Regions from separate parts of the Aquamicrobium soli genome, predicted to be linked through region 1. Evidence: predicted binding sites of a transcription regulator. Region 1 holds the regulator's gene; the other holds the start of a gene.
The links. The regulator PhoB, encoded in region 1, activates phosphate uptake and scavenging genes when phosphate is short. The targets are predictions, from matches to a motif close to TGTCATNNANCTGTCAT.
Positions count from the first base shown of each region.

Region 1 (15,750 bases):
GCCGCCGATGGCGAAGACATAGCGGCCGAAGCGGGTCCGGTTGGTGACGAAGGTCATGACGATGCCGACGGCCACCGCCATCAGAACCGGAATGGCGATGCCATGGGCGATGAACAGGCCGCCCTCGGGGATTTCGATGCCGTTCTGCTCGGCATACCGGCGAACGATGCCGACCGGCCACGGATAGGAGTTGGCGATCCACACCGCGCCGACGATAACCGCGCAATTGACCGCGCCGATGAAGGTTTCGGCCCATACCGGCCGCAGCGGGAACTTGAAGCGCTTGCGCTGCGCTCGGCCGTTGATGAGCATCAGCACGACGGCGAGGCAGGCCACGGCGGCGGCGACCCAGCTCCATGTCGCGCCGATGGAGCCGCGCGGTCCGCCGCCCATCAGTTGGAAGGTCGCGTCGAGCGGCGCCACCGTCTGGCCGCTGGTGACCCACCAGGCCGCCCCGCGCCAGACCAGCAGGCCGCCCAGCGTGACGATGAAGGACGGTACTTCCATGTAGGCGATGATGAAGCCCTGGAACGCGCCGACGATCAGGCCGGCGGCCACGCCGCAGGCAAGCGCGATGACCCAGATCCACGGATCGCCCGTCTGGATGCCGAAGACACGGATGAGGATGTGCACCTGCATGACGCCCATCACCATGCCGATGACGCCTTCCAGCGAACCCACCGACAGGTCGATGTGGCGCATGACGATGACCAGCACCATGCCGGTGGCCATGATGGCGACCGAGGAGGTCTGCACCGACAGGTTCCACAGATTGCGCGGCGTAAGGAACAGGCCGCCGGACAGGCCGTGCAGCAGCATCCAGATCAGGATCAGCGCCGCAACCATGCCGAGCATGCGGGTATCGAGTTCGGTCGCCTTCAGGAACCGGCCGACCGGTCCCAGTTCGGAGGCACGGGCGACCTCGGCCGAGGCGCTGGACGTCGTGGTGTCGGCCATGATTTCCTCCCACCGCGTTGGCTGGCTGCGATGTTATGCGCTTTTCGATTTCAAATGAAGTCGAACGATGCCGCCGCACCCCGTCGGCGCGGCGGCATCGGGATTACCGGAGGCCGGGCGCCTAGTTGCAGACGGCGACGCTGCCTGCCTTCACGCCGGCGCAGACCTCGTCCTTGCTGATCCAGCCCGCGTCGATGACGACGTTGAGGTTGTCCTTGGTGATCGCGACCGGCGTCAGGAACACCGACTTGACGGTGTTGCCGCCGGGCGTCGTGAAGTCCTGCACGCCCGCGATGTCGGTCATGGCCTTGCCGTCGGCCAGTTGCGAGGCGATCTCGGCGGCGTTCTTGCCGAGGTCGCGGGCATCCTTGAACACCGAGACCGTCTGCGTGCCGAGCGCGATGCGGTTGAGGGCCGCGTGGTCGGCGTCCTGGCCGGAAACCGGCACGGTGCCGGCAAGGCCCTGCGCCTGCAGCGCCGCGATGGCGCCGCCGGCGGTGCCGTCATTGGCGGCCACCACCGCGTCGACCTTGTTGTCGTTGGCGGTCAGGAACTGCTCCATGTTCTTCTGGGCGTTGGCCGGCAGCCAGCCGTCGGTATAGGCCTCGCCGACATTCTTGATCTTGCCGCTGTCGATGGCGTCCTTCAGCACTTCCATCGAGCCGGCGAACAGGAAGTCGGCGTTCGGGTCGGCGCCCGAGCCCTTGATGAACACGTAGTTGCCTTCCGGCTTGACCTTGTAGACCTCACGGGCCTGCATGCGCCCGACTTCCTTGTTGTCGAAGGTCAGGTAGAATACGTCCTTGTTCTCGATCAGGCGGTCGTAGCCGACCACCGGGATGCCTTCGTCCAGCGCCTTCTGCACGGCCGGTCCGATGGCGGAAGCATCCTGCGCCAGGATGATCAGCGCGTTCGCGCCTTGCGAGATCAGGCTTTCGACGTCGGTAAGCTGCTTGGCGGCCGAAGACTGGGCATCGGCGGAAATGTATTTGTCGCCGTTGGCTTCCAGCGCCTTCTTGATCGCCGCTTCGTCGGTCTTCCAGCGCTCTTCCTGGAAGTTCGACCAGGAAACGCCGATCACCTTGTCCTTCGCCTGCGCGACCGACACCAGCGTCATGGAAAGCGCGGCACCCGCCATGATGGCGGCAGTAAACTTCTTCATGATTTCCTCCCTACGCCCTCGTGGGACGCGACCATCATGGCCCGGACAAGCCCGGACCCTAAAGTGAAGCTTTTATTTCGAGCTTCGAAAAAATACTCACCCAACGCCCCCGGCCTGTCAACAGGGATTCGTCCCGTTCCATAATTTTTTCGAAACCCGAAATAAACAATGACAGGGCGAAAGGCTTTCACTAAGGATTAGGCTATTGCCAGTGTCCCACAAAGTCACGAAACAGCGAGGAGCGCGGGGGCCGGCAAGGTGGAGGAATAGGCAGGATGGCAGCCGGAGTACGCCACGACGATCTGCGCCGGCGCAACCGCGCGCTGGTGCTTTCGGCCGTTCGCCGTTCCGTCGGGCAGGTGTCGCGCACGGCGATCGCGGCGGAGACAGGGCTCAGCCATTCGACCATATCGGCGATCTCGGCCGACCTCATCGCCGAAGGCATCCTCAGCGAAAGCAGGGACAGCGTCCCTTCCGCCAAGCGCGGGCGCCCGCAAGTCGGGCTGGCGCTCAATCCGCAGGCCTCCTTCGTGCTGAGCGTGGTGCTGTCGCTGAATTTCCTGTCGCTGGCCGTCATCGACTACACCGGTGGCGTGGTCGCGCAGGACGAGCGGCGGCTGGATACGCAGTCGCTGCCGCGCGAGGACCTGATCGGCGAATGCGTCGCCTTCATACGGCGGCAACTGGAGGACCCGGCGCTCGACGCCAGGCGCGTCGCGCGCATCGTGCTCGCCGTCCAGGGCACCACCGATTCGGCGGCGCGCGCCATGCTGTGGTCGCCGATCACCCCGCAGACCGACATCCCCTTCGCCGCCATACTGGAGAAGGAATTCGGCATTCCCGTCGTCATCGAGAACGACTGCAACATGATGGCGGTGGCGCTGCGCTGGCGCGACCCCGCCCATTACCGCGACGACTTCATCGCCGTGCTTTTGTCGCACGGCATCGGCATGGGCATCGTGCTCAAGGGGCAATTGTTCACCGGCACGCATTCGTCGGGCGGTGAGTTCGGCCACATGGTGCACAAGCCGGAGGGCGCGTTGTGCCGCTGCGGACGGCGCGGCTGCATCGAGGCTTATGCCGGCAACTACGCCATCTGGCGCAACGCCCGCCAGCATAACGATAACGAAGAACCTTCCGCCGACGTGACCGATGCCGACATCCGCGCGCTGGCGGAAATCGCCCGCGAACGCGACGGGCCGGAGCGCGAAGCCTTCCGCAAGGCCGGCGAGGCCCTCGGCTTCGGCCTCGGCAGCCTGTTCGCCCTCATCGATCCGGCGCCGGTCACCATGGTCGGGGTGGGCGCGAGCGCTTTCGATCTCATCGAGCCGGCGCTGCGCGAGGCCATCGCCAAGACCGCCGGCGGCCACCACTCGAAATCGATCAGCTTCGATACCGAAACCAACGAACTGCTGCTGATCCGCGAAGGCTGCGCCATGCGCGCGCTGGTGTTCGTCGACCAGGAGATTTTCGCGCCGGGGCGGCCGATGCCGCCGCCGGTCGGCGGTCAGGCTTCCCTGATCGCGTAGCCGGCGCCGCGGATGGTGCGGATGACGTCCTCCGCATGGCCGCCATTTACCGCCTTGCGCAGGCGCCCGACATGGACGTCGACGGTGCGCTCGTCGACATAGATCGACTCGCCCCAGACATTGTCCAGCAACTGCCCGCGCGAGAACACGCGGCCGGGCGAGCGCATCATGAATTCCAGCAGGCGGAACTCCGTCGGCCCGAGCTTGATCTCGCTGTCGCTGCGGTAGACACGGTGGGTCTCGCGGTCGAGCACGATGTCGCCGACCTTCAGCACGGAGGACAGCACCTCCGGCTTGGCACGCCGGAGCAGCGCCTTCACCCGCGCCATGAATTCCGGCGTCGAGAACGGCTTGACGAGGTAGTCGTCGGCGCCGGTCGAAAGCCCCCTCACCCGGTCGCTTTCCTCGCCGCGCGCCGTCAGCATGATGATCGGCAGGCGCTCGGTCTCGGGCCGCATGCGCAGGCGCCGGCACAGTTCGATGCCGGAAAGCGCCGGCACCATCCAGTCCAGCACCAGAAGGTCGGGCACGCTTTCCTGCAGCCTGATCTCGGCTTCGTCGCCCCGGGTCACCACTTCGACCTGGTAGCCTTCGGATTCCAGGTTGTAGCGCAGGAGCACGCCCAGCGGCTCCTCGTCTTCCACCACCATGATACGCGGTGCGATCATGCAATCCACCTTCCTGTCTACCCGCTCACGCGGTCGGCGCTGCCATCTCGTCCGCCTTGGGGCGGTCTGCCGGGAGTTGTTCGCCGCTCAGCACATAATACGCGTTCTCGGCGACATTGGTGACATGGTCGCCGATGCGCTCCAGATTCTTCGCGCAAAACAGCAGATGCGTACAGGCCGTGATATTGCGCGGGTCCTCCATCATATAGGTCAGCAACTCGCGGAAAACCGCCGTGTATTTGACGTCGATGCGCTCGTCGTCGTTGCGCAGCGCCGCGAGCCCGGCGGTATCGCCTGCGGTGTAGCGCTCGACGACGCCGCGAACCTGCTCCAGGACCAGTTGCGCCATACCGTCGATCGAGTGCGAGAGCGTGCGCGGGATGGCGTCCTGCCCGACCGCGCCCACGCGCTTGGCGATGTTCTTGGCAAGGTCGCCGATGCGCTCCAGGTCGCCGGCCATTCGGATCGAGCCGACAACGGCGCGCAGGTCGTCGGCCATCGGCTGGCGCTTGGCGATGAGCGTGATGGCCCGGTCGTCCAGTTCGCGTTGGCGCGAGTCCATCAGGGCATCGTCGGAAACGACCCTCTGCGCCAGCGCGTTGTCGCCGGCAAGCAGCGCATGGGTGGCGCTGTTCACCATCGCGCCGGCAAGTTCGCCCATGCCGTTGAGCAGGCCGCCGATCTGCCCCAGTTCCTCGTCGAAGGCGGTGACGGTATGTTCTTTCATGGTGCTGTCCGTATCCCTATGGCCGTGGCTGCGGCTCAACCGAACCGGCCGGTGATGTAGTCCTGTGTGCGCTTGTGGCCGGGCGAGGTGAAAATCTTCTCGGTCTTGTCGAACTCGATCAGTTCGCCGAGATACATGAAGGCGGTCTGGCTCGACACGCGGGCCGCCTGCTGCATGTTGTGGGTGACGATGACGATGGTGTAGTCGGCCTGCAATTCGTCGATCAGTTCCTCGATCTTGGCGGTGGACAGCGGGTCGAGCGCCGAAGCCGGCTCGTCGAGCAGGATCACCTCCGGCTTCACCGCCACGGTGCGCGCGATGCACAGCCGCTGCTGCTGGCCGCCCGAAAGGCTGGTGCCGCTGGCGTCGAGCTTGTCCTTGACCTCGTCCCACAGGGCCGCGCGCCGCAGAGCCTGCTCGACGCGGCCGTCCATCTCGCTCTTGGCGATGTTCTCGTAGAGCCGCACGCCGAAGGCGATGTTCTCGTAGATCGACATCGGGAACGGCGTCGGCTTCTGGAACACCATGCCGATCTTGGAGCGCAGCAGGTTGAGGTCCTGGGAGCGGTCGAGCACGTTGTAGCCGTCGAGCAGGACCTGCCCCTCGGCGCGCTGCTTGGGGTAGAGTTCGTAGATGCGGTTGAAGACGCGCAGCAGCGTCGACTTTCCGCAGCCGGACGGGCCGATGAAGGCGGTCACGCTGCGCTCCGGCAGGGACAGCGTGATGTTCTTCAGCGCCTTCGACTCGCCGTAGTAGAAATTGAGGTTCTTGACCTCGATCTTGGTCTTGGCGGCCTTTTCGGCAACGCTTTGCGTCATGGTCATCTCGGAAGCCAACATCTGTGCCATCCTGTCTTAGGTCCTGCGTCCGGTGAGGCTTCTGGCGAAGATGCTCAGGGCCAGAACCGTCAGGGTGATGATGAGCGCTCCGGTCCAGGCCAGTTGCTGCCATTCCTCGTAAGGGGAAAGCGCGAACTGGAAGATGGTGACCGGCAGGCTCGCCATCGGCGCATTGAGGTTGCCGGACCAGAACTGGTTGTTGAGCGAAGTGAACAGGAGCGGCGCCGTCTCGCCGGAGATGCGGGCGATCGCCAGCAGGATGCCGGTGACGATGCCCGACATGGCGGCACGGTAGCCGACCGAACGGATGACGATCCAGCGCGGCGCACCGATGGCGGTGCCTGCCTCGCGCAGCGCATTCGGCACCAGGTTCAGCATATCCTCGGTCGTGCGCACGACCACGGGGATCACCAGGATCGCCAGCGCCATGGCTCCGGCGAGCGCAGAAAAGTGCCCCATCGGCCGCACCATCAATTCGTAGACGAACAGGCCGATGACGATCGACGGCGCCGACAAGAGGATGTCGTTGATGAAGCGCACCACCGTGGTCAGCCGCGAGAAGCGCCCGTATTCGGCCATGTAGGTGCCGGCGAGGATGCCGACCGGCGTGCCGACGAGAACGGCGATGATCGTCATGACGATGCTGCCGAAGATGGCGTTGGCGAGGCCGCCCGCGTCGCCCGGCGGCGGCGTCATCTCGGTGAAGACCGCCAGCGAAAGGCCGGCCGTGCCCTTGTAGACGAGCGCGCCGAGGATCAGCGCCAGCCAGGCGAGGCCGACGCCGGCAGCCCCCATGCACAGCGTCATCATGACGGCGTTCCTGGCCTTGCGGCGGCGGTGAAGCGAAGAGGATACGGACATCTTTCAGGCTCCCGCGCGCTTTTCGATCCGCGCCAGCATATAGCGGGCGATGGCGAGGATGATGAAGGTGATGACGAACAGGATCAGGCCGAGCGCCACCAGCGAGGAGGTATAGAGCTCGCCGTCGGCCTCGGTGAACTCGTTGGCGATGGTGGCCGAGATCGTCGTGCCGGGCGCAAACAGCGAGGCCGAGATGCGGTGGGCGTTGCCGATGACGAAGGTTACCGCCATCGTCTCGCCCAGCGCGCGGCCGAGGCCCAGCATGACGCCGCCCATGATGCCGACGCGGGTATAGGGGATGACGACGCGGCGCGTGACCTCCCAGGTGGTGCAGCCGATGCCGTAGGCCGATTCCTTCAGCACCGCCGGCACCGTGTCGAAGACGTCCTTGGTGATCGAGGTGATGAAGGGCAGCACCATGATCGCCAGGATCAGGGCCGAGGTGAACAGGCCGATGCCGTAGGGCGGCCCGGCAAACAGGCTCGACAGGCCCGGAACACCGTGGAACAGGTTGATGACGAAGGGCTGGACCGTCGTTTGCAGGAACGGTGCGAAGACGAACAAGCCCCAGATGCCGTAGATGATCGAGGGAATGCCGGCCAGGAGCTCGACCGCGATGCCGATCGGGCGGCGCAGCGGCCGCGGGCACAATTCGGAGAGGAAGACGGCAATGCCGATGCCGATCGGCACCGCGATCAGGATGGCGATCGCCGCCGTCACGATGGTGCCGTAGATCGGCGCCAGCGCGCCGAATTTCTCGGTGACGGGGTTCCAGGACTGGGTGACCAGGAATGAGCCGCCGAACGCCGACAGGGCCGGCCACGCGCCGACCACCAGCGAGATGCCGACGCCGCCGAGGATGAGCAGGACCAGGATCGCCGCACCGCGGGTAACCGCGCGGAAGACCGCGTCGGTAAGCGCAAAGCGCCTTACGGTGGCAGCCCTGGCCCGCATCTGTTCCGACAACGGCATGGCTTCTGAAGCAATCGTCATGGGCGTTCCATTCGCTGGGGAAAGGGGGCGCCGGGGCACCCCCTCCAGACCTTACATGCCGTTATAGAGCGGCTTGCCGTCGCTGCCGACGATGTCCTTGGTCCACATCGCCTCCACGCTCTTGACGACGCTGTCGGGCATCGGCACGTAGTCGAGCTCGGCGGCCATCTCGCCGCCCTTCTCGTAGGACCAGGCGAAGAACTTCAGCGCCTCGGCGGTGGCGGCCGCGTCTTCCGGCTGCTTGTAGACGAGGATCCAGGTCGCGGCCGTCATCGGCCAGGTCTCGGCGCCGGGCTGGTTGGCGAGGATGACGCCGTAGCCGGGCTGCGAGGACCAGTCGGCGTTCGCGGCGGCGGCCGAGAACGAGGCGGCGGTCGGCTCGACCTTCTTGCCTTCCTTGTTGATCAGGTCGGTGTAGGTCAGGTTGTTCTGCTTGGCATAGGCGTATTCGACATAGCCGATCGAACCGGCCGTCTGGGCGACGTTGTTGGCGACGCCTTCGTTACCCTTGGCGCCGATGCCGACCGGCCACTCCAGCGCCGTGTTGACGCCGACATTGTCCTTCCAGTCGGCGCTGACGTCGGCCAGGTAGGTGGCGAAGTTGAAGGTCGTGCCCGAGCCGTCCGAGCGGTGGACGACCGCGATGGCCTGCGAAGGCAGCGCGGCATCCGGGTTGAGCTTCTTGATCGCCTCGTCGTCCCAGCTCGTGATCTTGCCCTGGAAGATGTCGGCGAGCGTCTTGCCGTCGAGGACCAGTTCACCCGGCTTGATGCCTTCGATGTTGACCACCGGCACGATGCCGCCCATCACCATGGGGAACTGCGCCAGGCCGATCGACTCGAGGTCTTCGCCCTTCATGGGCGCATCGGAGGCGCCGAAGGTCACGGTCTTGGCCTTGATCTGCTTGATGCCGCCGCCGGAACCGATCGACTGGTAGTTGAGGCCGATATTGGTTTCCTTCTTGTAGGCGTCGGCCCACTTTGCGTAGATCGGATAGGGGAAGGTGGCGCCCGCACCGGAGATGTCGGCGGCAGAGGCAGCGGAAAGGGTGAAGCTGGATACTGTGGCCATTGCGACGGCAACGACAGCAGAGCGGAGGAAATGTCTCATGTGGCCTGCTCCTGTTCGGATTTGTCTCGCGGCACCGTTTTCCGGCGCCCGGCAAGCCCATAGCCGGCGTTTGTAACAGTCACATGACAGCTTCGTGACGCTTCCATTACGATGCGGGAAGGCAGGCGGCGTCACCGCGCCTGCAAATGGCCCCGAGAGAAGGCCGATTCCGTTCAAACGGAGCTAGGCCCTCGCGCCCGCCTCGTAGCCGGCGTCATCGCCTTCCTCGCTTAGCCAGCGCCGAAGCTTTTCCAGCAGCGCCTTGGGGCTGATCGGCTTGGACAGGTAGTCGTCCATGCCGGCCTCGATGCAGCGCTCGCGGTCGCCCTTCAGGGCGTGCGCCGTCACGCCGACGATGGGTACATGCGTCCCCGTCCCTGCTTCCAGGCGGCGGATTTCGGCCGTTGCCTCATGGCCGTTCATCTCCGGCATGGATACGTCCATCAGGATCATGAGCGGCTTGGCGCGGGCATAGGCTTCCAGCGCCTTGCGGCCGTTTTCGACGATCTCGAAGGCGTATCCCGTCTCCGACAGTATCTGGGTAAACACCATCTGGTTCACCTCGTTATCCTCGGCGACCAGGATATCGAGCTGGCGGCCGTCGCCCGGCACGGCGTCGCCGCGCGGACGCAGCGGCAGCGGCCTCGACGGCAACATCACGGCAGATTCCACCGCCTCGGCCGCCGCTTCCGCCCGGCCAGCCGGTTCCGGCCCGGGCAGCGCGAGCGCCGGCGGCTCATGCGGTCCCGACTTGGCGCGATGGAACTGGATGGTGGTGACCAGCGCCTCGAGCAAGGCGGAGGACCGCGCCGGCTTGATGAGGTGGGCGTCGATGGCGAGGTCGCGGTAGCTGACGCTGGCCAGCGACTGGTCGACCGAGGTCAGCATGATGATCGGCGTATCCGCCAGCCCCTCGGTACGGCGCACGATGCGGGCCATCTCGGCGCCGCTCATGCCCGGCATCTGGTAGTCGAGCACGATGCAGTCCACCGGCAGGCCGTAGGCGGCCGCGGCAACCAGCACCTGCAGGCCTTCCGGGCCGCTGGCCGCCGCGCAGGAATCGAACTTCCACGCCGCCATCTGCTCCGACAGGATGGCGCGGTTGACGGCATTGTCGTCGACCACCAGCACGCGCGCCCCGGTGATGTCGATCGGCATGGGGCGCCACGCCCCGGGCCGCCCGGCATCGGGCAAGGTGACGGAGAACCAGAAGGTGGACCCTTTGCCCTCCTCGCTTTCGACGCCGATCTCGCCGCCCATCAGCTCGACCAGGCGCGCCGTGATGGCGAGGCCGAGACCCGTGCCCTCGTGTCGCCGCGTCGACGAGGCATCGACCTGGCTGAATTTTTCAAAGACGAGCTGGCGCTTGTCGTCGGGAATGCCGATACCGGTGTCGGTCACCGAGACGTGGAACCGCGTTCCGGCAGGCACCGCCTCGCCGGTGACGTCGACCAGCACATGGCCCTCGTCGGTGAACTTGATCGCATTGCCGAGCAGGTTGGTGACGATCTGGCGGATACGCCCGACATCGCCGACGTAGGGCCCGTCGAGCCCGGGCTCGACCCGCACGATCAGTTCCAGGTCTTTTTCCTTGGCCCGCGTCGAAACCAGCGTGGCCACGTCCTCGATCGCCTCGGCGAGGTTGAACGGCGCCGGATCGAGCACCAGCTGGCCTGCATCGATCTTCGAAAAGTCGAGAATGTCGTTGATGATGGTCAAAAGCGCGTTGCCCGACTTCACGATGATGTCGGTGAACGTCCGCTGCTTGGGGTCGAGATCCGACTTCGCCAGCAGCTCGGCCATGCCGAGGACGCCGTTCATCGGCGTGCGGATTTCGTGGCTCATATTGGCGAGGAATTCGGATTTGGCGCGATCGGCAAGGATCGCCCGCTGCCGGGCCTCCCGCAGTTCCGCCTCGCGTTGCTTCAGTTCGGTGATGTCGGTGGTGGAGCCGATCAGGTAGAGCGAGCCGTCGGAGGCGATCATGGCGCCCTTGCGGGCGAACTGATGGCGCAGGCTGCCATCGATCCCCGTCACCGTTTCCTCCATCTCCTGCGTCTCGCCGGTCCGCAGCACCTCGAGGTCGCTCTCGACGAAAGCCTCGCCCTCCGCGCCGAAGATTTCGATGTCGGTCTTGCCCAGCGCTTCCTCGTAGCTGAAGCCGGTGAGCTCGCACCACCCCTTGTTGACGTAGAATTGCCTGAGGTCTGCGCGCTTGGCGTAGATCGACACCGGCACGTTATCGATCAGGCTGCGGAACACCTCGTTCTCGCGCATGCTTTCTTCAAGGTCCCGCTCGCGCGCCTTGACGTCGGTGATGTCGGCGCTGGAGCCGACCAGATGGATCGAGCCGTCCGACGCCACCAGCCGGCTCTTGCGCGTCATCACCTGCCGCACCGTGCCGTCGCGATGGGCGACCGGTTCCTCCACCTCGATGACCTTGCCGGTGATGCCGACCTGGGAATCGTTGTAGCTGTAGCCTTGCGCCGCCTCGCGGGGGAACAACTCGGCGTCGGTACGCCCCACCGCCTCGTCCTTGGCGATGCCGGTCATCGCGCACCAGGCCTTGTTGACGAACTCGACCGTCAGGTCCTCGGCCTTGACGAAGGCCGCGACCGGCAACTCGTCCATCACATGCCGGAACAGGTCGATCTGGCGCATCGAATCGCGCAGCGCCTTCTCGCGGCTTTTCAGCTCCGTGATGTCGACGCGCACGCCGATGAAGGTGCCGTCGTCCGTGCGCATGTCGTAGACCTGGTACCAGCGGCCGTCCGGATTCTGGCGCTCGGAGACGAAACTGCGCTGATGGTAGCGCGCGACCATGCCGTCGATCCAGCGTTCGGTATCGACGCCGTAGAGCTTGTCGACTTCCTTGTCGCCGCTCTCCATGAAATAGCCGCTGGCATAGCCGACCCTGAAAGCGTCGCGCAGCGTGCTTTGCGGATTCCACACCGACCTCAGGGCGGGCCATGAATCCTGCAGCTTCTTGTTGGCGAAAACGAAATTGTCGTCGCGATCGTAGATCATGACCGCGGCAGGCAGCGATTCCAGCACATAGGCCAGATGTTTGCGCGCTTCGTCGGCCTCCTTCTCGCGGCGCTTCAGTTCGCTGACGTCGAAGATCGAACTGGCGAGATAAGCCTTGCCGCTCGAAGTCCGGACGCGATTCTTGCGAACGATGCGCGCGCCCTCGACGCCGTCGCGCTCGAAGCCCACTTCGACTTCGTAGATTTCCCCGGTCTCGAGGACCTGCCGTTCCCACGGCTCGAACAGGCCCTGCTCCTCGGGCGGGACAAGGTCCTTGTCCTTCAGGCCCACGATCCGCTCGGGCGTCGTGCTGAAGAAGTCGGCGAAGGCCTGGTTGGCCATCACGTAGGTCAGATCCGAGTCCTTGACGAACATCGGATTGGGCACGCTGTTGATGACCGCCTCGGCCAGCTTTGCCTTCTCCAGCGTCACCGCCAGTTCCGCTTCGCGCGCCTTCATCTCGGTGACGTCGTAATAGGTCAGCAGCCGCTTGCCGCCCGAAAGCGGGGTGACCGAATAGATCGTCGAGCGTCCGTCGCCGCGCGTGAATTCGCGGGGCGCCACCTCTCCCGCCCGGATATCGGCCAGCCGCCGGGCGACATAGGCCTCCCAGTCGTCCTCGGCGATGTCCTCCAGCCCGTTGTTGCGGTCGAATTCGATCAGCCGGCGAAAGGGAACACCAAGCGGCACCTGCTCGGGAGACATGTCCCACGACCGATAGAAGGCACGATTGATGAGTTCCGTATTGAGGTCGGCGTCGACCACGACGATGCCCATCTCCACCGAATCGACCGTGCGCTGCAGGTCGAACAATAGCTGGCTGCTGCGCTCGGCGATGACCCGCAATTCGCTCTGCCGGTTTTCAAGCTCGGTCACATCCGTGCAGGTGGCGACGATGCCGCCTTCGGCAACGCGCACTTCCCGGTGCATGACGCAGCGCCCGTCGGCGAAGCGCAGCATTGCCGTCGATTGCAGCTGGTTGCGGCGGCGCTCGAGCCAGGCCTGCCGCCACTCGCCCGGCGGGAGGCCCTGCGTATCCCACATCCCGCGCGCCAGGCCGGCGTCGAGCAGGTCCTCGAAACGGGCGCCTGGGGCGAGCGCGTCGCCAAGGTCGGCATACATGGTACGCATGGCCTCGTTGTGAAGGACGAGGACATCGTTCGCATCGTAGTAGCAGAAGGCGTCGTTCATGACGTTGAGCGCGGCCATCATCTGCTCGGCATGCGGCTCCTCGCCTTGCGAGGAAGCCTCTTCCAGCGCTTCCACCGAGGCCGCGATCCCGGTGACGTTGCGGCCGACGCCGCGATAGCCGATGAAGGTCCCGTCCGCATCGAATCGCGGAAAACCCGTCGTGGAGATCCAGCGACACCCCTTGCGGCCGTCCTTCAGCTCATAGACGAAGTCGCGGAACGGCCGATGCGCCTGCAGGTCGTCGAGATGCGCGGCGATGGCGCGGCTGCCGTCGAGCGCCTTGCGGAGGAAATCGAACCGGAACCGGCCGATGACCTGCGCCGGATCGATGCCGGTGACCTTCTGGTAGGTGTCCGAAAACCACGAGAAGCGCAGCTCGGAATCGGTTTCCCACAGCCAGTCGGCGCCGGCCTCGACCAGGGCAAGCAGTTCTTCGCCGGACAATTCCGCAAGCGGTCCGGCCTTTGCCGCCGGCTCTCGGATGTTCGCGTCCCCCGCCGGCGCGTCACCCGGTTCTCCTGCAGTCACCACAATCGCTTCACCCCAGGCAGTACCACCCCGAACCTCTTGACGGCTCGCCGCAGACAATAGGCATGCAAGCATTAACGAGCTGCTAACCTTAACAAAGCTGGAAGCGCCATAATTAAGCCCAACCTCTGCCGTTTCACCGCCGCATTGCCTTGATCCGGCCACCCTCCTTGGCCAAGGTCCGGGCAACGGAGGTTGGTGGATGCCGAGACGGTTCTTTCCAGGTTTGGTTTTCGTGACGCTGGCGCTGGGCGGTTGCGCCAGGACCGACGACGGAACGGTGGTGATCCCCGAACCCCTCGACATACGGCGCGTCGACCTCGGCCCGCTGGACATGCGGCATCCCGGCCGCATGCGCCCGGTCGAAAGCCGGCCGAACGTCGTCGCCACCGTGCCCGAGCCTTTCCCGGTATCGCCGCACGCCGGAACGAGAACGGCGAGGAAGTCAGCGCGCCGGCTGTCCAGTGCCCGCCCGCCCGCCGGCGAGGCCTCATCGGGGCTGGCGTGCCGCTCCGTCACGCGGTCGGGCGAGCGCGTCCAGGTGGTGTGCGACTGATCGCCGAATCGTCCGCCGCCACCGGCGGTTCATTCGGCTGAAATTGCCCAAAACCGTTGCGAAACGCACAAAGGGCGTTTATACAGGCCGCACTTTTTCCCATATCGGTGGCTCTAAAACCACCGCCCGCGCGGGAACGCGGGCGAATAAAAGGACTGTATCCGATGGTCAATACGCTGCTCATGCCCAAGGCGACCGCCGTCTGGCTGGTCGACAACACCGCGCTCTCCTTCGAGCAGATCGCGCAGTTCTGCGGCCTGCATCCGCTGGAAGTGAAGGCGATCGCCGACGGCGAATCGGCGCAGGGCATCAAGGGCATGGACCCGATCATGACCGGCCAGTTGACCCGCGACGAGATCGCGCGCGGCGAAAAGGACGAGAACTACCGCCTCAAGCTCTCCGAGCCGAAGGTCCGGGTACCGGAATCCAAGCGCAAGGGCCCGCGCTACACCCCCCTGTCGAAGCGCCAGGACCGCCCGAACGCGATCCTGTGGCTGGTGCGCAATCATCCCGAACTGAAGGATGCGCAGATTTCGCGCCTGGTCGGCACCACCAAGTCGACCATCGAGCAGATCCGCGAGCGCAAGCACTGGAACGCCGCCAACCTGGTGCCGATGGACCCGGTGACGCTCGGCCTGACCTCGCAGATCGACCTCGACATGGAAGTCAACCGCGCCTCGCGCGGCAAGGAGCCGGCCGCCCCGGTCGGCGATACGCTGTTGCCGGCATCGGTCACCGAGCGGCTCGTGCCGCCCACGGAAAAGCCGCGGGACGAGGACGAGGAGCTGGACGCCGATGCCGTGTTCGCCAAGCTGTCGGCGCTGAAGTCGAAGGACGAGGACGAAGACGGCGAGGAATAGCAGAGCGGCGTACGCCCGGATAAATCCAGGCTGCCGCTCTGTCTTTCTATTTCAGCCGCATTGGTGCGACGCCAGACGATTCCGTCTGGCTGCAAAATGCTCCAGCGGACCGCCTTATCCGCCCCGGGCCGTCCCGTTGAGGATGGCTTGGTCGCCGCTGCGTTCCACCGTGCGGTAGAAATCGGCGAGCTGCTTGCCCCGCTCCGGCCGGAAGGTGCGGCCGGCCACGATCACCGATCCGATGCGGTCGATGCGGAAGGCGCGGAAATCGCCCCGCATCTCGCACCAGGCGATCAGCGTCCACACCTTGCCCCAGAACCATAGCCCGAGCGGACGAATGTCGCGCACGCTGCCGCGGCCGGCCTCGTCGGTATAGTCGATGGTCAGCACCTGCCGCTTCTCCACCGCCCGCTCGATCAGGTCGATCGCCTCGCGGGCGGCGTCGCTCACCACCCACATCGGTGTGTGGATTTCCGTGCGGGCGATGCGATCCTTCTCGGCATCGGGCAAGACGGCGCCGATCTTGACCAGCGCTTCCTCGGCCGCCCGCGCCATGGCGGCGCCGCCGAAGGCGCGCACCATGCGGGCGCCCGCGACCAGCGCGACGATCTCGTCACGCGTGAACATCAGCGGCGGAAGGTCGAACCCTTCCCTCATCATGTAGCCAACGCCCGCCTCGCCGTCGATCGGCACGCCGGTCGACTGCAAATCGGCGATGTCGCGGTAGATCGTGCGCTCGGAA
Region 1 is NZ_JBHRTK010000012.1:841,728-857,477, reverse strand. It holds gene ACFOHJ_RS13925 (sugar ABC transporter permease) at 1-957, opposite strand, end outside; gene xylF (D-xylose ABC transporter substrate-binding protein) at 1,079-2,119, opposite strand; gene ACFOHJ_RS13915 (ROK family protein) at 2,395-3,648, shown strand; gene phoB (phosphate regulon transcriptional regulator PhoB) at 3,627-4,316, opposite strand; gene phoU (phosphate signaling complex protein PhoU) at 4,342-5,043, opposite strand; gene pstB (phosphate ABC transporter ATP-binding protein PstB) at 5,079-5,891, opposite strand; gene pstA (phosphate ABC transporter permease PstA) at 5,898-6,743, opposite strand; gene pstC (phosphate ABC transporter permease subunit PstC) at 6,747-7,736, opposite strand; gene pstS (phosphate ABC transporter substrate-binding protein PstS) at 7,788-8,846, opposite strand; gene ACFOHJ_RS13880 (PAS domain-containing protein) at 9,030-13,592, opposite strand; gene ACFOHJ_RS13875 (hypothetical protein) at 13,795-14,148, shown strand; gene ACFOHJ_RS13870 (DUF1013 domain-containing protein) at 14,313-15,008, shown strand; gene ACFOHJ_RS13865 (helix-turn-helix transcriptional regulator) at 15,123-15,750, opposite strand, start outside.

Region 2 (15,750 bases), on a different contig from region 1:
GCCGATTGCCAGAAAGTCGATTTACTCGATGTCGTTTTCACGCTTCTATCCGCCCGGGATTTGAAGCACCGGCCGGATTTCGGGAGGCAGTCATGAGAATTTGGAAAACCCTGGTCGCGGCATCGGTGCTGGCCCTCGCTTCGAGCGCCGCCGCCATGGCCGCCCGTACCGACCTCGTCCTCGGCGTCGTACTGGAGCCGCCGCATCTCGACCCGACCGCGGGCGCCGCCGCGGCCATCGACGAAGTGGTCTACGCCAACGTGTTCGAGGGCCTGACCCGCATCGGCCCCAATGGCGAAGTGCTGCCCGACCTCGCCGAAAGCTGGACGGTTTCCGACGACGGCAAGGTCTACACGTTCAAGCTGCATACCGGCGTCAAATTCCACGACGGCACCGATTTCGACGCCAACGACGTGAAATTCTCGCTCGACCGCGCCCGCGCCGACAATTCCGTCAATGCCCAGAAGGGCCTGTTCTCGGCCATCGACACCGTCGAGGTCGTCGACCCCGCCACCGTCAAGGTGACGCTCAAGCACCCGCAAGGGTCCTTCCTCTACAACATGGGCTGGGGCGATGCGGTGATCGTGGCGCCCGAATCGGCCGACACCAACAAGGAAAAGCCGATCGGGACCGGGCCGTTCAAGTTCCAGAACTGGGCGAAGGGCTCCTCGATCACGCTGGTGAAATCGGACGGCTACTGGGGCGACCCGGTGTTCCTCGACAAGGCCGAGTTCCGCATCATTCCCGATGCCGCAGCGCAGGTGCCGGCGCTGCTGTCGGGCGACGTGCAGGCGTTCCCGTTCTTCCCGCCCGACGCGGTGGCGCAGGTGAAGGATAACCCGAACCTGAAAGTCGTTATCGGCTCGACCGAAGGCGAAACCATCCTCGCCATCAACAACAAGAAACCGCCCTTCGACAATCTCAAGGTGCGGCAGGCGATCTCCTATGCGCTCGACCGCAAGGCGATCATCGACGGCGCGACCGGCGGCCTGGGTGTCCCGATCGGCTCGCATATGTCGCCGTCCAACAAGGCCTATGTCGATCTCACCGGTGAATATCCGCACGATCCCGCCAAGGCGAAGGAACTGCTGAAGGAGGCCGGCTTCGAGAACGGCATCAAGGCGACGCTTAAGCTGCCGCCGCCCGACTATGCGCGTCTCGGCGGCGAGATCGTCGCGTCGGAACTGCGCGACGTCGGCATCAACCTGGAGATCATTCCCGTCGAGTGGGCGCAATGGCTCGACCAGGTCTTCACCCGGAAAGACTACGACCTGACCATCGTGTCGCACACCGAGCCGAGCGACATCGATATCTATTCGCGCAAGGATTATTACTTCAACTACGACAACCCGGCCTTCGACAAGGTGATCGAGGAACTGAACCTGACCTCGGACGAGGCCAAGCGCGACGAGTTGCTGGGCAAGGCGCAAATGATTCTCGCGGATGACGCGGTCGTCGGCTTCCTGTTCGAATTGCCGAAGGTCGGCGTCTGGGACGCCAGGCTGGAAGGATTCTGGCAAAACGCCCCGATCCAGGCCAACGACCTGACCAAGGTGAAGTGGTCGGAGTAGCCCTTGCGCCAACCGGTCACCCCTCATCCGCCTGCCGGCACCTTCTCCCCGTGAAGAACGGGGAGAAGGGACAAGCGGTGACGTCGACGCCCCCCTCTCCCCGTTCTTCACGGGGAGAGGGTAAGGGTGAGGGGCAAGCTCTATGACGGCCTATCTCGCAAAGCGCCTTGCCGTCGCCGCCGCCACGCTGGTGCTGGCTTCCATCATCGTTTTCGCGGTGCTGGAAATCGTTCCGGGCGACCCGGCACGGCTGATGCTCGGCATGAACGCCAGCGCGGAACAGGTGGACCTGTTGCGCGACCAGATGGGCCTCAACGCGCCCGTCCTCATTCGCTACCTCCACTGGGCAGGCGGACTGCTGGCGCTCGATTTCGGTCGCTCCTATACCTATTCGGTGCCCGTCATCGACCTCGTAGCCGAGCGCACGATCGTCTCGCTGCCGCTGGCGTTGATGGCGCTGTTTCTCGCCACCGCCATCGCCCTTCCGGTCGGGCTCTATTCGGCGAGCCGGCGCGGCCAGGCCGGCGACACGATCTCGATGGGGGCAGCCCAGCTCGGCGTCGCCATTCCGAACTTCTGGTTCGCGCTGATGCTGATCTACCTGTTCGCCGTGTGGCTGAAACTGGTGCCGGCCGGCGGCTTTCCCGGTTGGGGGGCAGGCCTGTGGCCCGGGCTGAAGGCGCTGCTCCTGCCGGCGATCGCGCTCGCCCTGCCGCAGGCGGCGATCCTGGCGCGCGTGGCGCGCTCGGCGCTGGTCGAGGTGCTTTCCGAGGATTATATCCGCACCGCCCGCGCCAAGGGCATGCCGCGCCGCGCCGTGTTGTGGCGCCATGCGCTGCGTAACGCGATGATCCCGGTGGTGACCATCATGGGCCTGCAATTTTCCTTCCTGCTTGCCGGCACCATCATCATCGAGAACGTGTTCTACCTGCCCGGCCTCGGCCGGCTGGTGTTCCAGGCCATCACCCAGCGCGACCTGATCGTGGTCGAAAGCGTGGTGATGCTGCTGGTCGCCAGCGTCATCGTCGTCAACCTCCTGGTCGATCTCTCCTATGCGATCGTCGACCCGCGCTTGCGGGGGCGGTCATGAGCGCGGCTTTTTCCAACCGGTCCTTCCTCACCGGCTTCCTTATCACGCTGGCCGTGGCGGCGATGGCGCTCGCCTCCTATGCGTGGACGCCCTATGACGTGACCAGGCTGGTCATTTCCGACAAGACGCAGGCGCCCTCGCTGGCACACTGGTTCGGCACCGACCATTTCGGCCGCGATATCCTGTCCATGATCATGATTGGCGCCCGCAACTCCATCGCGGTGGCGCTGGTGGCGGTCGGCATCGGCATGGGCATCGGCGTTCCGCTCGGCCTTTGGGCCGCGGCGCGGGGCAACTTCGTCGACGAGGTGCTGATGCGGCTGAACGACCTCGTCTTCGCCTTTCCCGCCTTGCTTTCGGCGATCATGATCACCGCCATCTTCGGGCCCGGCGCGGTCAATGCCATCATCGCCATCGGCATCTTCAACATTCCCGTCTTCGCCCGCGTGGCGCGCGCCGGCGGGCTCGCCATCTGGCCACGCGAGTTCATCCTCGCCGCCCGCGCCGCCGGCAAGGGCAGCGCGCAGATCACGCTGGAACACATCCTGCCCAACATCGCCACGCTGCTTCTGGTGCAGGGCACCATCCAGTTCGCGCTGGGCATCCTGGCGGAAGCCGGCCTGTCCTATCTCGGCCTCGGCGCGCAGCCGCCGATGCCGAGCTGGGGCCGCATGCTGTTCGAGGCGCAGACCCGCATGGTCATCGCGCCGTGGATGGCGATCTTCCCCGGCATGGCCATCGTCGTCACCGTGCTCGGGCTGAATCTTCTCGGCGACGGGCTTGCCGACGTCCTCGACCCCAAATCAAGGCGGCGCGCATGAACCTGCTCGACATCGAAAACCTGTCGCTGGCGATCGGCGACGCCGCGATCCTCGACAAGGTCAGCCTGAGCGTGGCGCCGGGCGAGGTCATGGGCCTCGTGGGCGAATCCGGCTCCGGAAAGTCGATGACCGCGCTGACGGTAATGCAACTTTTGCCGCATGCCGCGAGGGCCAAAGGGCACGTGATGTTCGAGGGCGTAGATATCCTCAAGGCCGGCGAAGACAGGATGTGCGCCTTGCGCGGCGACGATATCGGCATGGTGTTCCAGGAGCCGATGACGGCGCTCAACCCGGTAAAAACCATCGGAGAACAGGTCGCCGAGGGCATCCGCTGGCATACGCGGGCGAGCCGTGCGGAAGCTGAAGAACGGGCGGCACAAATCCTCGACCGCGTCGGCCTGCCGCCGCAAAAATTCCCGCTGACGCGCTATCCGCACGAACTTTCGGGCGGCCAGCGCCAGCGCGTCGTCATCGCCATCGCCTGCGCGCTGAAGCCGAAGCTGTTGATCGCCGACGAGCCGACGACGGCGCTCGACGTGGTGTTGCAGGCGCAGATCCTCGATCTGCTGCGCGATCTCGTGACGGAAAGCCGCATGGGCCTGCTGCTGATCTCGCACGACCTCGCCGTCGTCACCGAGATGGCCGACCGCATCACCATCCTTCGCCACGGCGAAGTGATGGAAGCCGGCGACACCGCCCGCGTGCTTTCCGAACAGCTCCACCCCTATACGCGCCAACTGGCCCAAGCCTCGATGCATGTGCCGGCACGAAGGCAAGAGAGGACAGCGGCGGTACTCTCCCCACCCCCGCCCCCTCCCCACAAGGGGGAGGGGAATGAAGCGCTCCCCGCGTCCCCCGCCCCCTTGTGGGGAGGGGCTAGGGGTGGGGGTGAACATATCCACGGCCGCTCTGCTTCCACAGAAGACGCCTCCCCCCTCCTCTCCGTCCAATCCGTATCGCGCCTGTATCCTGGCCGCCGCACCTCCCTGTTCGGCCGCGAGGCCCCTGCCCGCGCCGTCGACGACGTTTCCTTTTCCATGCAGGCCGGCCAGTCGGTCGCGCTGGTCGGGCGCTCAGGCTGCGGAAAGTCGACGCTGGCGCGCCTTATTCTCGCCCTCGACAAGCCGACCTCCGGTGAAATCGGCTTTCTCGGCGAAACGATCACCAACCGCAGCGAGGCAGACCTGAAGTCCGCGCGCCGCAACATGCAGGTCGTGTTCCAGGACCCCTACGGCTCCTTCGACCCGCGCCTGAAGGCCGAGCGGCTGGTGGCGGAGCCGCTGCACGTGCTGGAGAAAAAGCCTTCGCCGGCTGAGCGCCGCGAGGCCGTCGCACAGGCCCTGCACGAGGTTGGCCTGTCGTCGTCGGACATGGAGAAATACGCGCATCAGTTCTCGGGCGGCCAGCGCCAGCGGCTGTCGATCGCGCGCGCTATCATCACCCGCCCGAAACTGGTCATCGCCGACGAGCCGGTGTCGGCGCTCGACGTCTCGATCCGGGCACAGATTCTCGACCTGTTCGCGGACCTCAATGGGCGGCTGGGCATCGCCTATCTGTTCATCACCCACGACCTCACGGTCGCGCGCGCTATCACCGACGAGGTGATGGTAATGCACGAAGGTCGGATCGTGGAGCGGGGGAAGACCGCGGACGTGCTCGAGCACCCGCAATCGCCGGCCGCGCAGGCGCTGGTCAGCGCCGCCCCCGATCTCCACCGTGCCATCGCCAAACGCCTGCGCGAGCAAGGCTGACGCGGTTGGACTCCGGCCCGCGGCGCCTGCGATTGGCCTTGCATAAGGCAGGCGCCTGTGATCGAACGCGTGATACCCTCCGGATTTCCCGCCCGCCATGCTTGATCTCACCGCCGAAACCGTTGCCATGCTGGCGCTCGCCGGCTTCGCCGGCGGCTTTGTCGATTCCATTGCCGGCGGCGGCGGGCTGATCACGGTTCCGGCCCTGCTTCTGGCCGGGCTGCCGCCGGTCGAGGCGCTGGGCACGAACAAGTTGCAGGGCCTGTTCGGGTCGGGTTCGGCGACTCATGCCTACGCCTCGAAAGGCCATGTCGACCCGCGCCGGCAGCTGCCTTCCGCGCTGATGGCATTTGCCGGCGGAGCGCTCGGGGCAGTGGTGGCGACGGTCGTGCCGGCAGACATCCTCAGCGCGGCGCTCCCCATCGTGCTGGTCGCCATCGCGCTCTATTTCGCCATCAAGCCCAGCATGGGCGACGTCGACCGCGCACACCGACTGTCGCCGTTCCTGTTCGCCCTGCTGCTCGTTCCCGCCATCGGCTTTTACGACGGCATCTTCGGGCCCGGCGCCGGTTCCTTCTACATGCTCGCCTATGTCGCGCTTGCAGGCTACGGCGTCCTGAAGGCGACGGCCCACACCAAGCTGCTGAACTTTTCCTCCAACGCCGGCAGTTTCGCCGTGTTCGTGGTGGTGGGCGCCATTTCCTGGAAAATCGGGCTGTTGATGGGGGTGGCGCAGTTCCTCGGCGCGCGCACCGGCGCCTGGCTCGCCATCCGCAACGGAGCCCGGCTGATCAAGCCGCTTCTGGTCGTCGTGTGCGTGGCGCTGGCCGCTAAACTCCTGGCCGACCCGGCCAATCCGCTGCGCTTAATTCTAAACGTCTGAGAATCAGCTTAAACCACTGATCAGAAACGGCTACTCTAGATTTTCATCGAGCAGGCCGGAGACGAAGTCGAACAGGCCTGGACGGCGATCTCGCCGTAGCCGCTCGGCGACGACGATGGCCTTCACCTGGCTGAAGGCCCGGTCGAGATCGTCGTTGACGACGACGAAATCATATTCCGTCCAGTGCTCGATCTCGGTGCGCGCATTCTTCAACCGCGTCTCGATGGCAGCTTCCTGGTCTTCGGCGCGCCGCTTCAGGCGTGCCTTCAGTTCCTTCATCGACGGCGGCAGGATGAAGATCGAGACGATGTCGCCGCGCATCTTCTCCTTGAGCTGCTTGGCGCCCTGCCAGTCGATGTCGAACAGCATGTCGCGCCCCTCGGCCATCGCCTTCTCGGCCGCCTCGCGCGGTGTGGCGTAGAAGTTGCCGTGCACCTCGGCCCATTCCAGCAACTCGTCATTGTCGCGCATGATGTCGAACTCCCGCTGCGTGCGGAAGTGATAGTGGATGCCGTCGATCTCGCTGCCACGGCGCGGCCGCGTCGTCACGCTGACCGACAGTTCGAACCCCGGATCGGTTTCGATCAGATTCCTGGCGATAGTCGACTTGCCGGCCCCGGAGGGAGACGACAGCACGAGCATCAGCCCCCGGCGGCGGATGCGGGACCCGGCATCTTTGGCAACCATCGGTTACTCCAGGTTCTGGACTTGTTCGCGAAACTGGTCGACGACGGCCTTCAGTTCCAGCCCGATGGCCGTCACCGTCGCCGCATTCGACTTCGAACAAAGCGTATTGGATTCGCGGTTAAATTCCTGTGCCAGGAAATCCAGCTTGCGGCCGACGGCTCCACCGCCCGACAGGAGCGCGCGGGCCGACGCCACATGCGTCTTTAGCCGGTCGATCTCCTCGCGGATGTCGGCCTTGGTGGCGAGGAATGCGGCTTCCTGGTGCAGGCGCGCCTCGTCGAGGTTGGCGGCGGCATCAAGCAACAGGCGCACCTGCCCGGCGATCCTCTCGCGGATCGCGGCCGGTTCGCGTGAAGGGTCGGCCTCGGCCCGAAGCGTCAGCGCCTCGATGGCGTCGAGATGGCCGCCAAGCAGCGTGCGCAACGCCTCGCCCTCCGCCCGGCGCGCCGCCTCCAGCCCGGACAGCGCTTCGTCGAGGGTCGCAAGGATCGCCGCATCGAGCTCATCTCGCGTCTCGCTGGTCTCGACCGCTTCCGGCATGTCGAGCACGCCGCGCAGCGCCAGGATGCCGTCGGCGGTGGCCGGCGCCACGCCGAACTGCTCCTCCAGCCGCTTGGCGAGGCCGGCGATATCCTTCAGGAATGCCTCGTTGATGACGGGCTGAACCGGCGCCGCGGCGACGCGGCTAACCGTCAGCGCCGCCTGGAAATTTCCGCGCGAAAACCGCTTCTGCACGGTCTGTCGGACCACCGGCTCCAACCGCTCGAACCCCTGCGGCACGCGCAGTCGAAGTTCGGTGCTCTTGCCGTTGACGGACTTGACCTCCCACGCCAGCACCGCGCCCTCGTGCTGGGCGGTGGAGCGGGCAAACCCGGTCATACTCTGAACGCTCATACGCCCCGCCCCCCAGCGGCTTTACTGCTCGGTGCTCTCACCGGCGTTTTCGGAAGCCTTCGCCGCCTCTGCTGCCTGCTGCTTCTGCCACTTCCGGTAACGGGCGACGTTTTCGTTGTGCTCTTCCAGCGTGGAGGCGAATACATGGCCGCCGGTGCCGTCGGCCACGAAATACAGATCCTTGGTCTTCGACGGATTGGCGACGGCCTCGAGCGCGGCACGGCCGGGATTGGCGATCGGCGTCGGCGGCAGGCCGTTGATCAGGTAGGTGTTGTACGGCGTCTGCTTGGCGATGTCCGACTGGTAGATCGGCCGGTCGGCTGGCTTTCCCTTGCCGCCGAAAAGGCCGTAGATGATGGTCGGGTCGGACTGCAGGCGCATGCCCTTGGCCAGCCGGTTCAGGAACACGGCCGCCACCCGCGAGCGTTCGTCGCCCCGGCCGGTTTCCTTCTCGACGATGGAAGCCAGCGTCACGAATTCCTCGATATTGGCCAGCGGCAGGTCGGGCGAGCGGCGCTGCCATACGTCCTCGACCAGTTGCTTCTGGTCGGCCAGCAGCTTGTCGACCATCTGCTGGCGGGTCGCACCGCGCGTGAAGCGTAGCGTGTCGGTGGCGAGGCTGCCCTCCGGCGGCATCGTCGCCGGCATGTCGCCGGTCAGCGCTTCCTGTTCGGAGATGCGCTGCCACGCCTGTTCCACCGTCAGCCCCTCGGGGATGGTCAGCGAATAAAGGACCGACTTGCCGCTCTTCAGCAGTTCCATGATGTCGCGCATCGAGGCCTGCGGCTTGATCTCGTACTCTCCGGCCTTCAGCGCCGTCTCGTTGCCGTAGGCGCGCACGCCGAGGCGGAAGATCCGTGCGTCGCTGATCAGGTTGCGCCGCTCCAACTGGTCGGCGATGTCGGCCACGCCCATTTTCGGCTTGACCAGGAAGGTGTCGCCGGCAGCCGACGGCCCGGGCTCGAGAAAGGCCTCGCGGCCGAAATAGACCCCGATGCCGGCGCCGAGCACGACCAGCATGATCAGCGAAACAAGGAAGTTCAGGAACACGACAAACTGGCTGCGCGAGGCGCGCGAACGCTTCGGCGGCGGCGTGCCGGCTTCCGGCCGCAGCGCCTCGTTCGCCGTCTTGGGGATGATAGGCCCGGACGCTGCTGCGCGCGGGGCGAATTCTCCAGGATTATCCGGCGTATTGCTCATGAGGGTCTATCGTTTGATCTCGCGACGAATCCATGCCGGAACAGTAGAGGCGAATATGGCAAAATTGCCGGAACGGTCGATCACGGCCGTGGGCGGAGGCCCGCCCGGTCAGCCGTTGAAGCGTTGGAAAACAAGCGACGCGTTGGTGCCGCCGAAGCCGAAGGAATTGGACAACGCCACGTCGATCTTGCGCGCGCGCGGCGTGACCGGCACGAGGTCGATTTCCGTCTCCCGTTCGGGATTCTCCAGATTGATCGTCGCCGGCGCGATGTTGTCGCGAATGGCCAGAATGGAAAAGATCGCTTCCGCGGCGCCCGCGGCCCCCAGAAGGTGGCCGATGGACGACTTGGTCGACGACATCGAAACCTTCGAAGCGGCATCGCCGACGAGGCGCTCGACCGCGCCGAGCTCGATCGTGTCGGCCATGGTCGAGGTGCCGTGGGCGTTGATGTAATCGAGATCGGCCGGCTTCAGGTTCGCGCGCTTCAGCGCCGCCGTCATACAGCGGAAGGCGCCGTCGCCGTCTTCGGCCGGAGCCGTGATGTGGTAGGCGTCACCCGTCAGGCCATAGCCCGTCACCTCGGCATAGATCCTGGCACCGCGCGCCTTGGCGTGCTCCAGTTCCTCGAGCACCACCACGCCGGCGCCCTCGCCCATGACGAAACCGTCGCGGTCGCGGTCATAGGGGCGCGAAGCCTTCTCGGGCGTGTCGTTGCGGTCGGTCGAAAGCGCCCGGCAGGCGGCGAAGCCGGCCAGCGACAGGCGCGTTACCGGCGATTCGGCGCCACCGGCCAGCATCACGTCGGCGTCGCCGAACATGATCAGCCGCGCGGCGTCGCCGATGGCGTGCGCCCCGGTGGAACAGGCCGTCACCACCGCATGATTGGGGCCTTTCAGCCCATGGCGGATGGAAACCTGGCCGGAAACGAGATTGATGATGTTGCCGGGGATGAAGAACGGGCTGATGCGGCGCGGTCCGCGTTCCTTCAGGATGATCGCGTTTTCCGCGATGCCTTCCAGACCGCCGATGCCGGAGCCGATCATGACGCCGGTGGCGCAGCGCTCGGCCTCGCTCTTCGGTTCCCAGCCGGAATCCTTCAACGCTTCGTCGGCGGCCGCGATCCCGTACAGGATGAAGTCGCCGATCTTGCGCAGTTCCTTCGGCTCGAGCACGGCCTCGGGATTGAAGGTGCCGTTGCTACCGTCGCCGCGCGGAATGACGTGAGCGATCTGGCAAGCCAGATCGTCCACCTCGAACTCGGTGACACGCTTGGCGGCGCTACGGCCGCTCAGCAGTTCCTTCCACCCGTGCTCGAAGCCCATTCCGAAGGGCGAAACCAGACCGAGGCCTGTGACGACGACGCGCCTCATCGCAGGTCCTTCCTGTCAGAAGCGTAGTTTAGGCCGAAGCCTTGTCGATGAACTTCACGGCGTCGCCGACGGTCAGGATCGTCTCGGCCGCGTCATCGGGAATCTCGACGCCGAATTCTTCCTCGAAAGCCATGACCAGTTCGACCGTGTCGAGGCTGTCCGCGCCCAGATCGTCGATGAAGCTCGCCTGGTCCGTTACCTTCTCGGCATCGACGCCGAGGTGCTCGATAACGATCTTCTTGACGCGCTCTGCGGTGTCACTCATGTGGGCATCCTCGTCTTCATGTTTGTCTGTCTTCGTTAGCGGTCGCAATGCCGCTAATCAAGCTGAAAGATGGTCCTGCCGAAAACACGACGGCAACAGGACGGTCATATCCCCAACCGCCGGGGTCTGGGCCCGCATACACGAGAATCGGCCGGGGTCCAACGCGAAATGGGGATTTTCCCCATCCCTCAGATCATCGCCATGCCGCCGTTCACGTGCAGCGTCTGCCCCGTGACATAGCCGGCCTCGTCGGAGGCCAGATAGGCCACGGCCGAGGCGACTTCGGCGCTGGTGCCCATGCGCCGCGTCGGGATCGCGGCCATGATCGCCTCTTTCTGCTTGTCGTTGAGCTTGTCGGTCATCGCCGATTCGATGAAGCCCGGCGCCACGCAGTTGACGGTGATGCCGCGGGTGGCGATTTCCTGCGCCAGCGACTTGGAAAAGCCGATCATGCCGGCCTTGGAGGCGCAATAGTTCGCCTGCCCGGGATTGCCGGTGACGCCGACGACGGAACTGATGTTGATGATGCGGCCATGCCGGCGGCGCATCATCGGATGGGTGAGCTCGCGGGTAAGGCGGAAGACGGCGGTCAGGTTGACCTCGATGACCGCATCCCAGTCGGCGTCCGACATGCGCACGAACAGCCCGTCCTTGGTGATGCCGGCATTGTTGACGAGGATGTCGACGCCTTCCAGTTCGGCTTCCGCCTTCTGGCCGAGCGCCTTGACTTCGTCGCGGTTGGACAGATTCGCGGGAAACAGCTTGACCCTGTCGCCCAATTCGCCCGCCAGCCCCTCGAGTTTCTCGACCCGCGTGCCGTGCAGGCCGACGACGGCCCCCTGCGCGTGCAATATCCGCGCGATCGCCTCGCCTATTCCCCCCGATGCGCCGGTGACAAGCGCCTTGCGGCCGGTCAGATCGAACATCTTTTTCTCCTTGTTGGAGCACTCCCTTCGGCAGGGAGCGTTCAAAATAGCTTTCTTACGACAACGCCGCCAGCGCGGCCTCGATCTCGGCCGGCGTACCGATGTTGGCGGTGGCGATGTCGCGGTTGATGCGCCGCGCCAGGCCGGACAGGACCTTGCCGGCGCCTACCTCATAAAGCGTGGAAACGCCATTGCCGCCGAACCAGTCGACGGTTTCGCGCCAGCGCACCCGGCCGGTGACCTGCTCGACGAGTTGGCGCGTGATCTCCTCGACGTCGCTCGACGGCTTCACCGAGACGTTGGCGACCACCGGAACGGCCGGCGCGTGCCGCTCTACCTTGGCCAGCGCCTCGCGCATCGCCTCGGCCGCCGGCAACATCAGCGCCGAATGGAAGGGGGCCGACACCTGCAGCATCAGCGCGCGTTTGGCGCCTTTTTCCGTGCACAGCTTGGCGGCGCGCTCGACGGCGGCCTTCGCCCCGGAGATCACCAGTTGCCCGCCGCCATTGTCATTGGCGACCTGGCAGACCGACCCGGCCGCCGCTTCGGCACAGGCAGCCTCCACGTCCGCCTGCTCCAGGCCGATGATGGCCGCCATGGCGCCCTCGCCCGCCGGCACCGCCGCCTGCATGGCGTTGCCGCGAATGCGCAGCAGGCGCGCCGCGTCGGCGACGGAGACGAAGCCAGCTGCGGCCAAGGCCGAATATTCGCCGAGCGAATGCCCGGCGACATAGGCCACCTTGTCCTTCAGCGAAAAGCCCCGCGCTTCCAGCGCCCTTACCGCCGCCAGCGACACCGCCATCAGCGCCGGCTGCGCATTGGCCGTCAGCGTCAGCGTTTCTTCCGGCCCTTCCCAGATCAGCGTCGACAGCTTCTCGCCGAGCGCCTCGTCGACTTCCTCGAACACCCTGCGCGCCTCGGGAAAAGCCTCGGCCAGGTCCTTGCCCATGCCGACGGCCTGGCTGCCCTGCCCCGGAAAAGTGAATGCGACGGCCATGTCCTGTGCTCCAGCGTAACTTCTTCCCGCCTGCTGTTGCGCAAGCCGCCAGTTCAAGTCAAGTCATCCGACGCGCCGGAACCCGGCATGAGCGAGGCCAAGCTTCGGGTTTTAGACGGTTTTTGCCGATCACTCCTGGTTAAAACCGCACACGATTCGTTCGCCGGCTCTTCCTATTTTCGCCACACGCGATAATTCAACATGACATTCCGATGACAGTTCCATGACTGCAGGCCCTGGCCTGCGCAGACCGGGGAAGTTCGAGTGGTGAAGAGTATCGCAGGCACCGCCCGCGAGGTGCCGGATCAGTTTGGCAAGGCAAGGCGACCGGTCGGCCGCGCCGGCGCAGCTTGGCATGTGGCCGGCTACGGGCTCGTCTCGCTGGTGAGTGCGGCCGTCCTCGTGTTCGCCATCGAGCTCATCTTTCGCGGCGACCTCGCCGCTACGACCAATTTCTTCTCGCAGCCCTTCAAGCCCGGCTGGACCACGATCATCCTGTTCGCGCTGATCATGATCGGGCTCGACGCCGTTTTCGGCCGCAGGCACCAGAGCCTGATGTTCGTCGCGCCGCTGACGCTGGGGCTTGCCTTCGTCGGTCACCAGAAGTCGCTTTATCTCGGCGACCCGCTCTACCCGACGGACTTCCTCTACGCCCGCCAGATCATCGAATTGATGCCGCTTCTGGTGCGCGAGCGCCCGATGACCGGCATCGCCCTGGTCGTCGGCATCGTCCTTGCGGCCGCGCTGCTGGTCTATGGCTGGCGCCTGTGGCGGCGCCTTGCGCCGGCACTGACCTACAAGGGGCGTCTCGCCCGGCTGGTGCTGACCCTGCCGCTGCTCGCCTTCTTCGTTTCCCTGATGGACTACGCGAGCTTCTCGTGGACGCGCGATCGGTTGCAGATCATCCCGATGATGTGGGACCAGAAGGAAAACTACAATTCCAACGGCTTTGCGCTGGCGTTCGCACTCAACGTGCCGATGGCGCACGTCACCGCGCCGAAGGGCTATTCCGAAAACGCGATCGCTGCGATCAAGAAGCCGACCGTCACCACCTCCCTCCCGCCGGAAAAGCCCGACATCATCGTCGTGATGAGCGAATCGTTCTGGGACCCGACCGTGCTGCCCGGCGTTTCCATCAAGCCGGACCCCATCCCCACGGTGCGCGACCTGCGTTCCGGCTCGGTATTCTCGCCCGAGTTCGGCGGCATGACCGCCAATGTCGAGTTCGAGGCGCTGACCGGCTTCTCCAACGCCTTCCTGCCGGCCGGCAGCATCCCCTACCAGCAATATGTGCGCGCGCCGATCCCCTCGATGGCGACGTTCCTGAAGAACGAAGGCTATGAGACGCGCGCCATCCACCCCGGCACGAACTGGTTCTGGAACCGCACGCCGGTCTACGCCGATTTCGGTTTCGACAGCTTCCGCTCGGAAGAAAACATGCCGCCGATGCAGAAGCGCGGCCCGCTCGCCTCCGACGCGGCGATGACCGACGAAGTCATCCGCGAGGCGGACGAGACCAGCGATCCGTTCTTCTTCTTCGTGGTCAGCCTGCAGAACCACGGCCCCTACGAACCGCAGCGCTACCCGGACGCGAAACACACGGTGGACGCCCCGACCAGCCAGTGGGCGCGCGATTCGCTGCAAAGCTATGCCGAAGGCGCCGCCGACGCCGACCATGGCCTCCAGCGGCTGCTCGACTGGGCCAGGCAGCGCGAACGGCCGACGGTCATCGCCTTCTTCGGCGACCACTTGCCGCCGCTGGGGCCGGTCTATGTCGAGACGGGCTTCCTGAAGAACAACGTCGCGCCGCGCAAGGAAGCGCCGGAAAAGATGCTGGAGCATCGCGAGACGCCGCTCGTCGTCTGGTCCAACAAGACCGGCCCGGTGAAGGACATGGGCGCGATCAGCCCTGCGTTCCTGCCCTACCACGTGCTGACGGCGGCCGGCATCACGCATCCCTACTACACCGGCTTCCTGGGCGAGCTGAACGAGCGCTACCGGGTGGTCGACCGCAGCCTGCTCCTGTCGACTTCCGGCGAGGCGACGCCCGACTGGGCGCGCGCCAAGGAAATCGATCCGGCGATCCGCGACTTTCGCTTCCTGCAGTACGACATGATGTTCGGCAAGCGCCGCGCCGCCCCGAGCTTCTTCCCGGAGACGATCAACAAGCTCGTCGCCCATACGAGCTGACCGGAACGCCCGATTCCGCGGCCGAATGCCGGATTAGACCGATCCGGCGCCGGCTGCGGACTTGACTTTCCAGGCGTCTCCTTTATGTGTCGCGCCAAGTTTCCCGCGTCCGGGTGTTTTCCCGTGCTCAAGCGGCGCGAACCCCACGACAAAAACGGACGAATATCATGGCCAAAGCCGCAAACATCAAGATCAAGCTCCTGTCGACCGCCGACACCGGCTTCTTCTACGTGACCAGCAAGAACAGCCGCACCAAGACGGACAAGCTGTCCTTCCGCAAGTACGACCCGGTCGCCAAGAAGCACGTCGAGTTCAAGGAAACCAAGATCAAGTAATCCGGTCACGCCGGAATGTCTGAACGCCGCCTCCGGGCGGCGTTTTTATTTGGCGCGCCACCCAGGGGTCATGCCCTGTGGGCCACTCTCGATCGCAACGGTTCTGGAAATTGGGGGTCGGCCGGCGTTTGGCAGCGGTACGAGGAGGCCACTATATGCCAGTGCCGGCCGACCGACCCCACGGACCCAGGAGATGCGGCGGACCTGAGCATCATGGGGTATGCTGGAAACGTCCCGGCAACTGGCCGGTGGACGTTTTGGAGCGTTGGTCCGAGGAAACTCCCCGGATCCTTCCAATGCCCAATCAACGTATCGGAGCATCCGTGGCGCGTCCCTGAAGCACATGATCTTCTTGCGCCGCCAATCCGCTATTGCGCGTGCGGCGCGCCTTGATGCTGCTTTCGGACGCCCACCCTGTCGCGAAAACCGCTTTCACTCCAGGGAGACATGCTCTGGAATGACATTTGCGCAAAGGCTTATATAAATCAACACTTTCTTAACCACGGCGGCCGAATCGCTTGGGTTAAGGTAAATCGCTAACCTTACGCGCTTGACAGGCCGGGCAGCAGCGAAGCGTTCAGGCCGCCTTGGCGACCACCCGGTTGCGGCCCCCGCTCTTGGCCTCGTAGAGGGCAAGGTCCGCCCGCTTCATCATCGCTTCGACGGTGTCCGGGCCCTTCAGTAGCGAGGAAACCCCGACGCTGACCGTAACCTCGATCGCCTTGCCGTCATGGCCGATCGCGAACGGCTCGCGCGCGATCTCGGCGCG
Region 2 is NZ_JBHRTK010000015.1:179,271-195,020, reverse strand. It holds gene ACFOHJ_RS16435 (ABC transporter substrate-binding protein) at 93-1,571, shown strand; gene ACFOHJ_RS16430 (ABC transporter permease) at 1,714-2,661, shown strand; gene ACFOHJ_RS16425 (ABC transporter permease) at 2,658-3,482, shown strand; gene ACFOHJ_RS16420 (ABC transporter ATP-binding protein) at 3,479-5,233, shown strand; gene ACFOHJ_RS16415 (TSUP family transporter) at 5,331-6,116, shown strand; gene gmk (guanylate kinase) at 6,147-6,803, opposite strand; gene ACFOHJ_RS16405 (YicC/YloC family endoribonuclease) at 6,807-7,697, opposite strand; gene mltG (endolytic transglycosylase MltG) at 7,719-8,897, opposite strand; gene fabF (beta-ketoacyl-ACP synthase II) at 9,006-10,268, opposite strand; gene ACFOHJ_RS16390 (acyl carrier protein) at 10,297-10,533, opposite strand; gene fabG (3-oxoacyl-[acyl-carrier-protein] reductase) at 10,722-11,459, opposite strand; gene fabD (ACP S-malonyltransferase) at 11,515-12,456, opposite strand; gene ACFOHJ_RS16375 (LTA synthase family protein) at 12,754-14,646, shown strand; gene rpmG (50S ribosomal protein L33) at 14,814-14,981, shown strand; gene ACFOHJ_RS16365 (PleD family two-component system response regulator) at 15,559-15,750, opposite strand, start outside.
Region 2: a site for PhoB is predicted at 12,669-12,685, ahead of ACFOHJ_RS16375 (LTA synthase family protein). Genes of this name have one in related genera too.